Regions from separate parts of the Streptomyces sp. NPDC050703 genome, predicted to be linked through region 2. Evidence: predicted binding sites of a transcription regulator. Region 2 holds the regulator's gene; each other region holds the start of a gene.
The links. The regulator HrcA, encoded in region 2, represses chaperone genes, less so after heat shock. The targets are predictions, from matches to a motif close to TTNGCACTCNGNNNNNCNGAGTGCNAA.
Positions count from the first base shown of each region.

Region 1: a site for HrcA is predicted at 1,743-1,769, ahead of groES (co-chaperone GroES). Genes of this name have one in related genera too.
Region 3: a site for HrcA is predicted at 1,709-1,735, ahead of groL (chaperonin GroEL). Genes of this name have one in related genera too.

Region 1 covers NZ_JBFAHX010000004.1:102,414-105,686, forward strand. Annotated here, with positions in the region: gene groL (chaperonin GroEL) at 1-1,175, opposite strand, end outside; gene groES (co-chaperone GroES) at 1,290-1,598, opposite strand; gene AB0I16_RS05185 (polysaccharide deacetylase family protein) at 2,104-3,030, opposite strand; gene AB0I16_RS05190 (methyltransferase domain-containing protein) at 3,113-3,273, shown strand, end outside.
Region 2 covers NZ_JBFAHX010000006.1:181,386-184,658, reverse strand. Annotated here, with positions in the region: gene AB0I16_RS08355 (DUF3097 domain-containing protein) at 1-30, opposite strand, end outside; gene AB0I16_RS08350 (MBL fold metallo-hydrolase) at 66-800, opposite strand; gene hrcA (heat-inducible transcriptional repressor HrcA) at 973-1,989, shown strand; gene dnaJ (molecular chaperone DnaJ) at 1,990-3,126, shown strand.
Region 3 covers NZ_JBFAHX010000003.1:149,477-152,749, reverse strand. Annotated here, with positions in the region: gene groL (chaperonin GroEL) at 1-1,543, opposite strand, end outside; gene AB0I16_RS03930 (cold-shock protein) at 1,887-2,090, opposite strand; gene AB0I16_RS03925 (MoaD/ThiS family protein) at 2,511-2,786, opposite strand; gene thrC (threonine synthase) at 2,902-3,273, opposite strand, start outside.

The DNA.
Region 1 (3,273 bases), on a different contig from region 2:
TTCTCCTTCAGCTCCACCTCGGTGGCGGCGCCGACCTTGATGACGCACACGCCGCCGGCCAGCTTCGCGAGGCGCTCCTGGAGCTTCTCGCGGTCCCAGTCGGAGTCCGTGGCCTCGATCTCGGCCTTGATCTGGGCGACACGGCCCTCGACGTCGGCCTTGTTGCCGCCGCCGTCGACGATCGTGGTGTCGTCCTTGGTGACGGTGACGCGGCGGGCGGTGCCGAGCACGTCGAGACCGACCTGGTCGATCTTGAGGCCGACCTCTTCGGCGATGACGGTGGCACCGGTGAGGGTGGCCATGTCGCCGAGCATCGCCTTGCGGCGGTCGCCGAAGCCGGGGGCCTTCACCGCGACGGCGTTGAACGTGCCGCGGATCTTGTTGACGACCAGGGTCGAGAGGGCCTCGCCCTCGACGTCCTCGGCGATGATGAGGAGCGGCTTCGAGGAGTTGGCCTGGATGACCTTCTCCAGCAGCGGCAGGAGGTCCTGGATGGAGGAGATCTTGCCCTGGTGGATCAGGATGTACGGGTCGTCGAGGACGGCCTCCATACGCTCCTGGTCGGACACCATGTACGGCGACAGGTAGCCCTTGTCGAAGGCCATGCCCTCGGTGAAGTCGAGCTCCAGGCCGAAGGTGTTGGACTCCTCGACGGTGATGACACCGTCCTTGCCGACCTTGTCCATCGCCTCGGCGATGAGCTCGCCGACCTGCGGGTCCTGGGCCGACAGACCGGCGACGGCCGCGATGTCGGCCTTGTCGTCGATCGGGCGGGCGGTGGCGAGCAGCTCCTCGGAGACGGCCGCGACGGCGGCGTCGATGCCCTTCTTCAGGGCGGCCGGGGAGGCGCCGGCGGCGACGTTGCGCAGGCCTTCCTTGACCAGGGCCTGGGCGAGCACGGTGGCGGTGGTGGTGCCGTCACCCGCGATGTCGTTGGTCTTGGTCGCCACCTCCTTCACGAGCTGGGCGCCGAGGTTCTCGTACGGGTCCTCGACCTCGACCTCACGGGCGATGGTGACGCCGTCGTTGGTGATGGTCGGGGCGCCGAACTTCTTGTCGATGACGACGTTGCGGCCACGGGGGCCGATCGTCACCTTGACCGTGTCGGCAAGCTTGTTGACGCCGCGCTCAAGGGCGCGACGGGCGTCCTCGTCGAACTTCAGGATCTTCGCCATGGGAGCGGTTCAGCCCTCTCGAAACTCAAGTGAACGAGCCGCGCCCCTCGCCGCCCGGCAATCAGCGGGGTGACCAGGGGCGCAGCTCAAAGCAGAAAGTTGCTTCAGGGTGAATTACTTCTCGACGATCGCGAGCACGTCGCGAGCCGAGAGGACGAGGTACTCCTCGCCGTTGTACTTCACCTCGGTGCCGCCGTACTTGCTGTACAGCACGATGTCGCCGGTCTTCACGTCGAGCGGCAGGCGCTCGCCGTTCTCGAACCGGCCCGGGCCCACGGCCAGGACGACGCCCTCCTGGGGCTTCTCCTTCGCGGTGTCCGGAATGACCAGGCCAGAGGCGGTGGTCTGCTCGGCATCGAGCGGCTGGACCACGATGCGGTCCTCAAGCGGCTTGATGGCAACCTTGGAGCTGGCGGTCGTCACGATCCGGTCTCCCCCTTCGGAGATCTCACGGGGTCAAGTCTGAGGTGTGGCGACCAGGTGGATCCGTCGTCGCGGGTGCCGGACCTGCCCGTCGCTGTTGGCACTCTCCAACGGGGAGTGCCAGAAGTGAGACTAGGACGGCGATTAGCACTCGGTCAAGCGGAGTGCCAATCGGCGGTGCCGGGTTCTTACGGTTCCCCGGTCACCGCCGGCCGTGGCGGGCTCGGCACGGGCGTGTCCCGGCAACGGTTCCCGGCGCCCCGCGGTTCCCGCCGCGCCGTCTCCGCGGGGCGGGGCCGCCCGGTCACCCGCGGCCCGGCGGCGGGCGCCGTGCCCCCGCAGCCGTCCGCCCCCGGCGAGCGCCTCGGCACCTTCTCCGCCGCCTTCCGGCCGAGGCGTTCGATCGGGTCCACCGATTCGGCGCAGCCCGTGAGGACCGCGGGCGCGAGCAGGGCGCCCAGGAGGGCTCCGGTCAGGAGCCGGCGGCGTGCCCGCGCCCGGGGGTTCACAGGTAGTCCTCCAGCCTGGCCACCGCGTAGCCCTTGTCCGTGACCGTCTCCATGACCTGGCGGACCATGTCCGGCATGGTGCCCTTCCAGTCCTCGCGGCCCCGGAAGTGGGTGAGGATGATGTCGCCGGGGTGCAGGTCCTTGTCCCACTCGCGCCACTCCATGTGGTCGGCGAATGCCTCGGACGCCCACAGCGGCACCGCCTTGATGCCGCAGGACCTGGCGGCGCGGAGCGTGTCCCGGTTGTAGTTGCCGTAGGGCGGCCGGAAGAGTTCGGGCCGCTTGCCGTACCGCTTCTCGATGACGTCCTGCATGCCGCAGATCTCGTGGCGCTGGTCCTCGTAGGACAGGCCGGGCAGGTAGGGGTGGTGGAGGGTGTGGTTGTTCAGGGCGACCCCCCGGTCCTGCATCTCCTTGAAGTACCCGTAGTCCTTCTTGACCAGGTAGTCGCTGAGGAACGCGGTGTAGGGGATCTTCAGGTCGCTCATCATCCGCAGCAGCGCCGGGTCCTTCTCGTCGCCGTCGTCGATGGTCAGGAAGACGACCTTCTGCCGGGTCGGGACCGTGGTGAAGACCGGCGGCAGACGCGACTGCCCCGCCACCTCGAAGCCGTCGCGGGTCCTGATGCGCGGCTTGGTGCGCGGCGGCTCCGGGGCCTGGAGCGGGGGGTCGGCAAGGCCCCAGCGCTTGGCCGCGGCGGCCCGCGCGGCCTGGGCGCCGTGGAGCCGGTGGGCGTAGAGGTCGAGTGCGTCGGCGGCCGGGGCCCGGAGCGCCTGCCGGCCGCGGGCGCCGGGCGCTCCGCTTCTGTCGCCCTCGGAGGCGCATCCCGAGGCGATCGCCGCGGCGGTGAGCACGGCCACCGCCGCGGCCGGCCGGCCCTTCCGCCTTACGGCGGAATATTCCTTTTGTCGTACTAGTCGCATGGCGCCGAATCCTCGCAGCTCAACGCCCTGCCGAGGCCCGACACCGCCGCCGGGCACCGCACCGTCCACCGACTGGCCCACAATGGGGCAGGTGAACGACCCGAACACGCCGCGTACCCACGACGCCGGCCCCGGCGACCCCCTCGCCGCCTTCGCGGCCCTCCTCACCGAGGAGGGCAGGGCCCTGCTCGACGAGGTGCGGGACGTCGAGCCCGCGCGGGAGCTCGCGGCGGCCACCCGGCT
Region 2 (3,273 bases):
AGGGGTCAGGTCGGCGGAGTACTGGCGCATTCCGCCGACGATAGGAAGAAGGGGGAACGCGGACCTCACGACACGCCGGAGCGAGCAGCCAGTGTGGCGCGTTGCGCACGGACAAAAGCCGCATCCACCACCGCACCGTGCCCCGGCACGTAGAGCGCGTCGTCGCCGCCGAGTCGCAGGAGCCTGTCCAGCGCGGCGGGCCACCGCTCGGGCACCGCGTCCGGGCCCGCCTGGGGCTCGCCCGACTCCTCGACCAGATCGCCGCAGAACACGACTTCGGGACCGCCGCCGGGGCTCTTCACCAGGACCGCAAGGTCGTGCCCCGTGTGACCGGGGCCGACGTTCGCGAGCAGCACCTCGACGCCGCCGCCGAGGTCCAGCGTCCACTCCCCGCACACCGCGTGCTCCGGCGCGCGCAGCAGATCGGCCGCCTCCGCCGCCGCCTCCGCGTCGAGGCCGTGCCGCACCGCGTCCGCGCGCAGCCCCTCGCGGTCCGCGAGGACCGTGTCGACGCCCACGGCTGCGTACACCCGCACCCCCGCGAAGGCCGCCGCCCCGAAAACGTGATCGAAGTGGGGGTGGGTGAGCGCGAGATGCGTCACTCTGCGCCCGCCGCCGATGAGGTCCCTGGCCCGCCTCCGCAGCGCCGCGCCCTCCGCGAGACTCGACCCCGCCTCCACCATGAGGGCCGCGTCGGCGCCGACCACGAGACCCGCCGTACAGTCCCAGACGGGCAGGCGGACCCGCCCCACGCGCGGGGCGAGCCGTTCCCAGCCCGCCGCTTCCCATGCCGGCTCCACGTCCATACGGTGACGCTAGCCGCTGCGGAACGCCTCGGCAGAACGTGAGCGATCCGGCCTTGCCGGGTCCGTACCCGACCGCCGTACACTGGCCCTTTGACAAGCTGGCACTCACCCGCGTTGAGTGCCAGGCGGGGATCACGGCGACGGATGACGGCTGGAGGTGTGCGCGATGCTGAGTGAACGCAGGCTTGAGGTGCTGCGCGCCATCGTCCACGACTATGTCGGGACGGAGGAGCCGGTCGGCTCCAAGGCGCTCACCGAGCGGCACAGTCTCGGAGTCTCCCCGGCCACGGTCCGCAACGACATGGCGGCGCTGGAGGAGGAAGGGTTCATCGCCCAGCCCCACACCAGCGCGGGACGCATCCCGACCGACAAGGGATACCGCCTCTTCGTGGACAAACTCGCGGGCGTCAAGCCGATGACCGCCCCCGAGCGGCGCGCCATCCAGAACTTCCTCGACGGCGCCGTCGACCTCGACGACGTGGTGGGGCGTACGGTGCGGCTGCTGGCGCAGCTCACGCGGCAGGTCGCCGTGGTGCAGTACCCCTCGCTGACACGTTCGACGGTGCGCCACGTGGAGCTGCTCTCGCTCGCTCCGGCGCGCCTGATGCTCGTCCTGATCACCGACACCGGCCGGGTCGAGCAGCGCATGATCGACTGCCCGGCGCCCTTCGGGGAGACCGCGCTCGCCGATCTGCGGGCCCGGCTGAACAGCAGGGTCGCGGGACGCCGCTTCGCGGACGTGCCGCAGTTGGTGCAGGACCTGCCCGAGGCCTTCGAGGCCGAGGACCGCGGCACGGTCGCCACCGTCCTCTCCACCCTCCTCGAAACACTCGTGGAGGAGACCGAAGAACGGCTGATGATCGGCGGCACCGCCAATCTCACCCGCTTCGGACATGACTTTCCCCTCACCATCCGGCCCGTTCTCGAAGCCCTTGAGGAGCAGGTCGTGCTCCTCAAGTTGCTTGGTGAGGTGCAGGATTCGGGTATGGCCGTACGGATCGGTCATGAGAACGCCCATGAGGGGCTCAGCTCCACGTCCGTGGTCTCGGTCGGCTACGGTTCGGGCAGCGAGGCAGTCGCGAAACTAGGCGTGGTCGGACCGACCCGCATGGACTATCCGGGAACGATGGGAGCAGTACGCGCAGTGGCACGTTACGTCGGACAGATCCTGGCGGAGTCGTAAGTGGCCACGGACTACTACGCCGTACTCGGCGTGCGCCGCGACGCTTCCCAGGACGAGATCAAGAAGGCCTTCCGGAGGCTGGCGCGTGAGCTTCACCCGGACGTGAATCCGGACCCGAAGACTCAGGAGCGCTTCAAGGAGATCAACGCCGCCTACGAGGTGTTGTCGGACCCGCAGAAGAAGCAGGTCTACGACCTCGGCGGCGACCCGCTGTCCCAGGCGGGCGGCGGCGGAGCGGGCGGCTTCGGGGCCGGTGGCTTCGGCAACTTCTCCGACATCATGGACGCGTTCTTCGGTACGGCGTCGCAGCGTGGCCCGCGGTCGCGCACGCGCCGCGGCCAGGACGCCATGATCCGTCTGGAGATCGACCTCGACGAGGCGGCCTTCGGGACGACCAAGGACATCCAGGTCGACACGGCGGTCGTGTGTACGACGTGCAGCGGTGAGGGTGCCGCGCCCGGGACGTCGGCCCAGACCTGTGACATGTGCCGCGGTCGCGGCGAGGTGTCCCAGGTCACGCGGTCCTTCCTCGGCCAGGTCATGACCTCGCGGCCCTGCCCGCAGTGCCAGGGCTTCGGCACCGTCGTGCCGACGCCGTGCCCCGAGTGCGCGGGCGACGGCCGCATCCGCTCGCGGCGGACGCTGACCGTCAAGATCCCGGCGGGTGTCGACAACGGCACCAGGATCCAGCTCGCGGGCGAGGGCGAGGTCGGGCCCGGCGGCGGCCCCGCCGGTGACCTCTACGTCGAGATCCACGAGCTGCCGCACTCCGTCTTCCAGCGGCGCGGCGACGATCTGCACTGCACGGTGACGATCCCCATGACGGCGGCGTCGCTCGGCACGAAGGTGCCGCTGGAGACGCTCGACGGCCTGGAGGAGATCGACATCCGGCCCGGCACGCAGTCGGGGCAGTCCGTCCCGCTGCACGGGCGCGGCGTCACGCATCTGCGGGGCGGCGGCCGTGGCGACCTCATCGTGCACGTCGAGGTCCTCACGCCGACGAAGCTCGACGCCGAGCAGGAGCGGCTCCTGCGGGAACTGGCCCAGCTCCGGGGCGAGGAGCGGCCCACGGGGCAGTTCCAGCCGGGGCAGCAGGGGCTGTTCTCGCGGCTCAAGGACGCGTTCAACGGGCGGTAGCGCCTTGAGCGGTACGCCGGTGCCCCCGGGGCGGGATCTTCCCGTGCCGGGGGCGTCTTGTCGTCCGGCTGCGGGTGGTGGGGGCCGGTCGCGCAGTTCCCCGCGCCCCTGAAAGGGCGCGGGGAACACCGGCGGGGGGCAATGCGG
Region 3 (3,273 bases), on a different contig from region 2:
CGGTGGTGAGGAACAGCGCGGCGATGGACGCGGCGTTCTGCAGGGCGGAACGCGTGACCTTCGCCGGGTCGAGGATGCCCTCGGCGATCATGTCGACGTACTCACCGGTCGCGGCGTTCAGGCCGTGGCCGACGGTCAGGTTGCGCACCTTCTCGACGACGACACCGCCCTCAAGGCCGGCGTTGACGGCGATCTGCTTCAGCGGGGCCTCAAGGGCCAGCTTCACGGCGGCGGCACCGGTGGCCTCGTCGCCGTCCAGCTCCAGCTTCTCGAAGACCTGGGAGGCCTGGAGCAGGGCCACGCCACCACCGGCGACGATGCCCTCCTCGACGGCCGCCTTCGCGTTGCGGACGGCGTCCTCGATGCGGTGCTTGCGCTCCTTGAGCTCGACCTCGGTCGCGGCACCGGCCTTGATGACCGCCACGCCGCCCGCGAGCTTCGCCAGGCGCTCCTGGAGCTTCTCGCGGTCGTAGTCCGAGTCGCTGTTCTCGATCTCGGCGCGGATCTGGTTGACGCGGCCCTGGACCTGGTCGCTGTCACCGGCGCCGTCGACGATGGTCGTCTCGTCCTTGGTGATGACGACCTTGCGGGCGCGGCCGAGCAGGTCGAGACCGGCGTTCTCCAGCTTGAGGCCGACCTCCTCGGAGATGACGGTGCCACCGGTGAGGATGGCGATGTCGCCGAGCATGGCCTTGCGGCGGTCACCGAAGCCCGGGGCCTTGACGGCGACGGACTTGAAGGTGCCACGGATCTTGTTGACGACCAGGGTCGACAGGGCCTCGCCCTCGACGTCCTCGGCGATGATCAGCAGCGGCTTGCCCGACTGCATGACCTTCTCCAGGAGCGGAAGGAGGTCCTTCACGTTGGAGATCTTGGAGTTGACGATCAGGATGTACGGGTCGTCGAGCGACGCCTCCATACGCTCCATGTCGGTGGCGAAGTACGCCGAGATGTAGCCCTTGTCGAAGCGCATACCCTCGGTGAGCTCCAGCTCCAGACCGAAGGTCTGGGACTCCTCGACGGTGATGACGCCTTCCTTGCCGACCTTGTCCATCGCCTCGGCGATGAGCTCGCCGATCTGGGTGTCGGCGGCGGAGATGGAGGCCGTCGAAGCGATCTGCTCCTTGGTCTCGACATCCTTGGCCTGCTCCAGGAGCGCGCCGGAGACGGCCTCGACGGCCTTCTCGATGCCGCGCTTCAGCGCCATCGGGTTGGCACCGGCGGCCACGTTGCGCAGACCCTCGCGCACCAGGGCCTGGGCCAGGACGGTCGCGGTCGTCGTGCCGTCACCGGCGACGTCGTCCGTCTTCTTCGCGACCTCCTTGACCAGCTCGGCGCCGATCTTCTCGTACGGGTCCTCGAGCTCGATCTCCTTGGCGATGGACACACCATCGTTGGTGATCGTGGGGGCGCCCCACTTCTTCTCGAGGACGACGTTGCGACCCTTGGGGCCCAGGGTCACCTTGACGGCGTCGGCGAGCTGGTTCATGCCGCGCTCGAGGCCGCGCCGTGCCTCCTCGTCGAACGCGATGATCTTGGCCATGTGAAGTGGTCCTCCCGGACGAATGGGGTCTTCCCCCGGCCCGTCAAGGGCCCGAAGAAGGAAAAGCAGCAAACGGACCGTGCTGGCGCCCGCGACGGACGGCCTGCGCGCCTTGTGGTTCCCTGCCCCACCCGGCGTGCGGGCCTCACCGACCCGATCCAAGTTCTGTCACTCTCACTGGGAGAGTGCTAAGCCCCATGATTAGCACTCGACCCCTGCGAGTGCAAGCGCCTCTGGCCGTTCCCGGACAGTCGCCGGCGGCGGCGACGCACACGAGGGGCCCGTACCCCCTACGGGATACGGGCCCCTCGCGATGCTTGCGTCGGTGGCCGTTCGCGCCGAGCTAGACGGCGAGCTTGACCATGTCCGCCTGCGGACCCTTCTGGCCCTGCGAGATCTCGAACTCGACTCGCTGACCTTCTTCCAGGGTGCGGTAGCCGTCCATCTGGATCGCGCTGTAGTGGACGAAAACATCCGCACCACCGTCGACCGCGATGAAGCCGTACCCCTTCTCCGCGTTGAACCACTTGACGGTGCCCTGAGCCATGCCTAACTCCCCTATTACTGGCCCTTGCACAGGACCGCACTTCGCGGACCCGGGTCAGACCTCACCCCCCAATGGTTGGGGGTGTGCGCCGGAACGCGTCGACCGCCGCTGAATGTATCTGTCCAACTGCCGTCTGCAACAGGTCAATCGGACGAGAATTCCGGGCATGGCCGATCGGCGATTCATGGAGAGTTCCCCGGATTCCGGGGCAAGTCGGGCCGGGCAAAAGCCACAGAAGGCCCATAAGGGTGTCGCGCTTTGGCTGCTTCTTGTCGACTCCCGGCCGACTTCGTCCATGCACTCGGCTTGGAAAGCGAAGCACGTTCCCCAACTGTACCGCGCTCAACCATGCAGAATTGCCCCCTCCGTTTCTCTCACGGAGGGGGCAATTCAGATTACGCAGGGGGCTTGCACAAATGATCAGCCGCCGGCGACGGCGGGAATGATCGAGACGCCCGCGCCGTCCGGAGTGGCCGTTTCCAGGCCCTGCTCGAAACGGACGTCGTCGTCGTTCACGTACACGTTGACGAAGCGGCGCAGCTTGCCCTGGTCGTCGAGGACGCGGGCGGCGATGCCGGTGTGGTTCTTCTCCAGGTCGGCGATGACCTCACCGAGGTTGGCCCCCTCTGCGGCGACCTCGGCCCGGCCTCCGGTGTAGGTGCGGAGAATGGTGGGGATGCGGACGTTCACGCTCATGAAGGTTCACCTCTGAAGTCGGGGGTGGCTGTGGCGCCCCTCCCAGGGGCGCGGGGAACCGCGCGAGGACGGACCAGGACCGTCGGCCGACGACGGTCCCGGGGCCCCACGGCGACTAGTCGGCGAGCCCCGCGGCGCGGAAGGCGTCGAGGCTCGGCGGAATCGTGGCGGTGGCCTGCGACGTCTCGGCGACGGCGTCGAGCGTCTTGAGGCCGTCCCCCGTGTTCAGCACGACCGTGGTGAGGGACGGATCGATGAGCCCCGCCTCGACGAGCTTCTTGGTGACGCCCACGGTCACGCCGCCGGCGGTCTCCGCGAAGATGCCCTCGGTCCTGGCGAGGATCTTGATCGCCTCGACGACCTGCTCGTCGTTCACGTCCTCCACGGCGCCGCCCGTGCGGCGCGCGATGTCGAGGACGTAGGGACCGTCGGCGGGGTTGCCGATGGCCAGCGACTTGGCGATGGTGTTCGGCTTCTGCGGACGCAC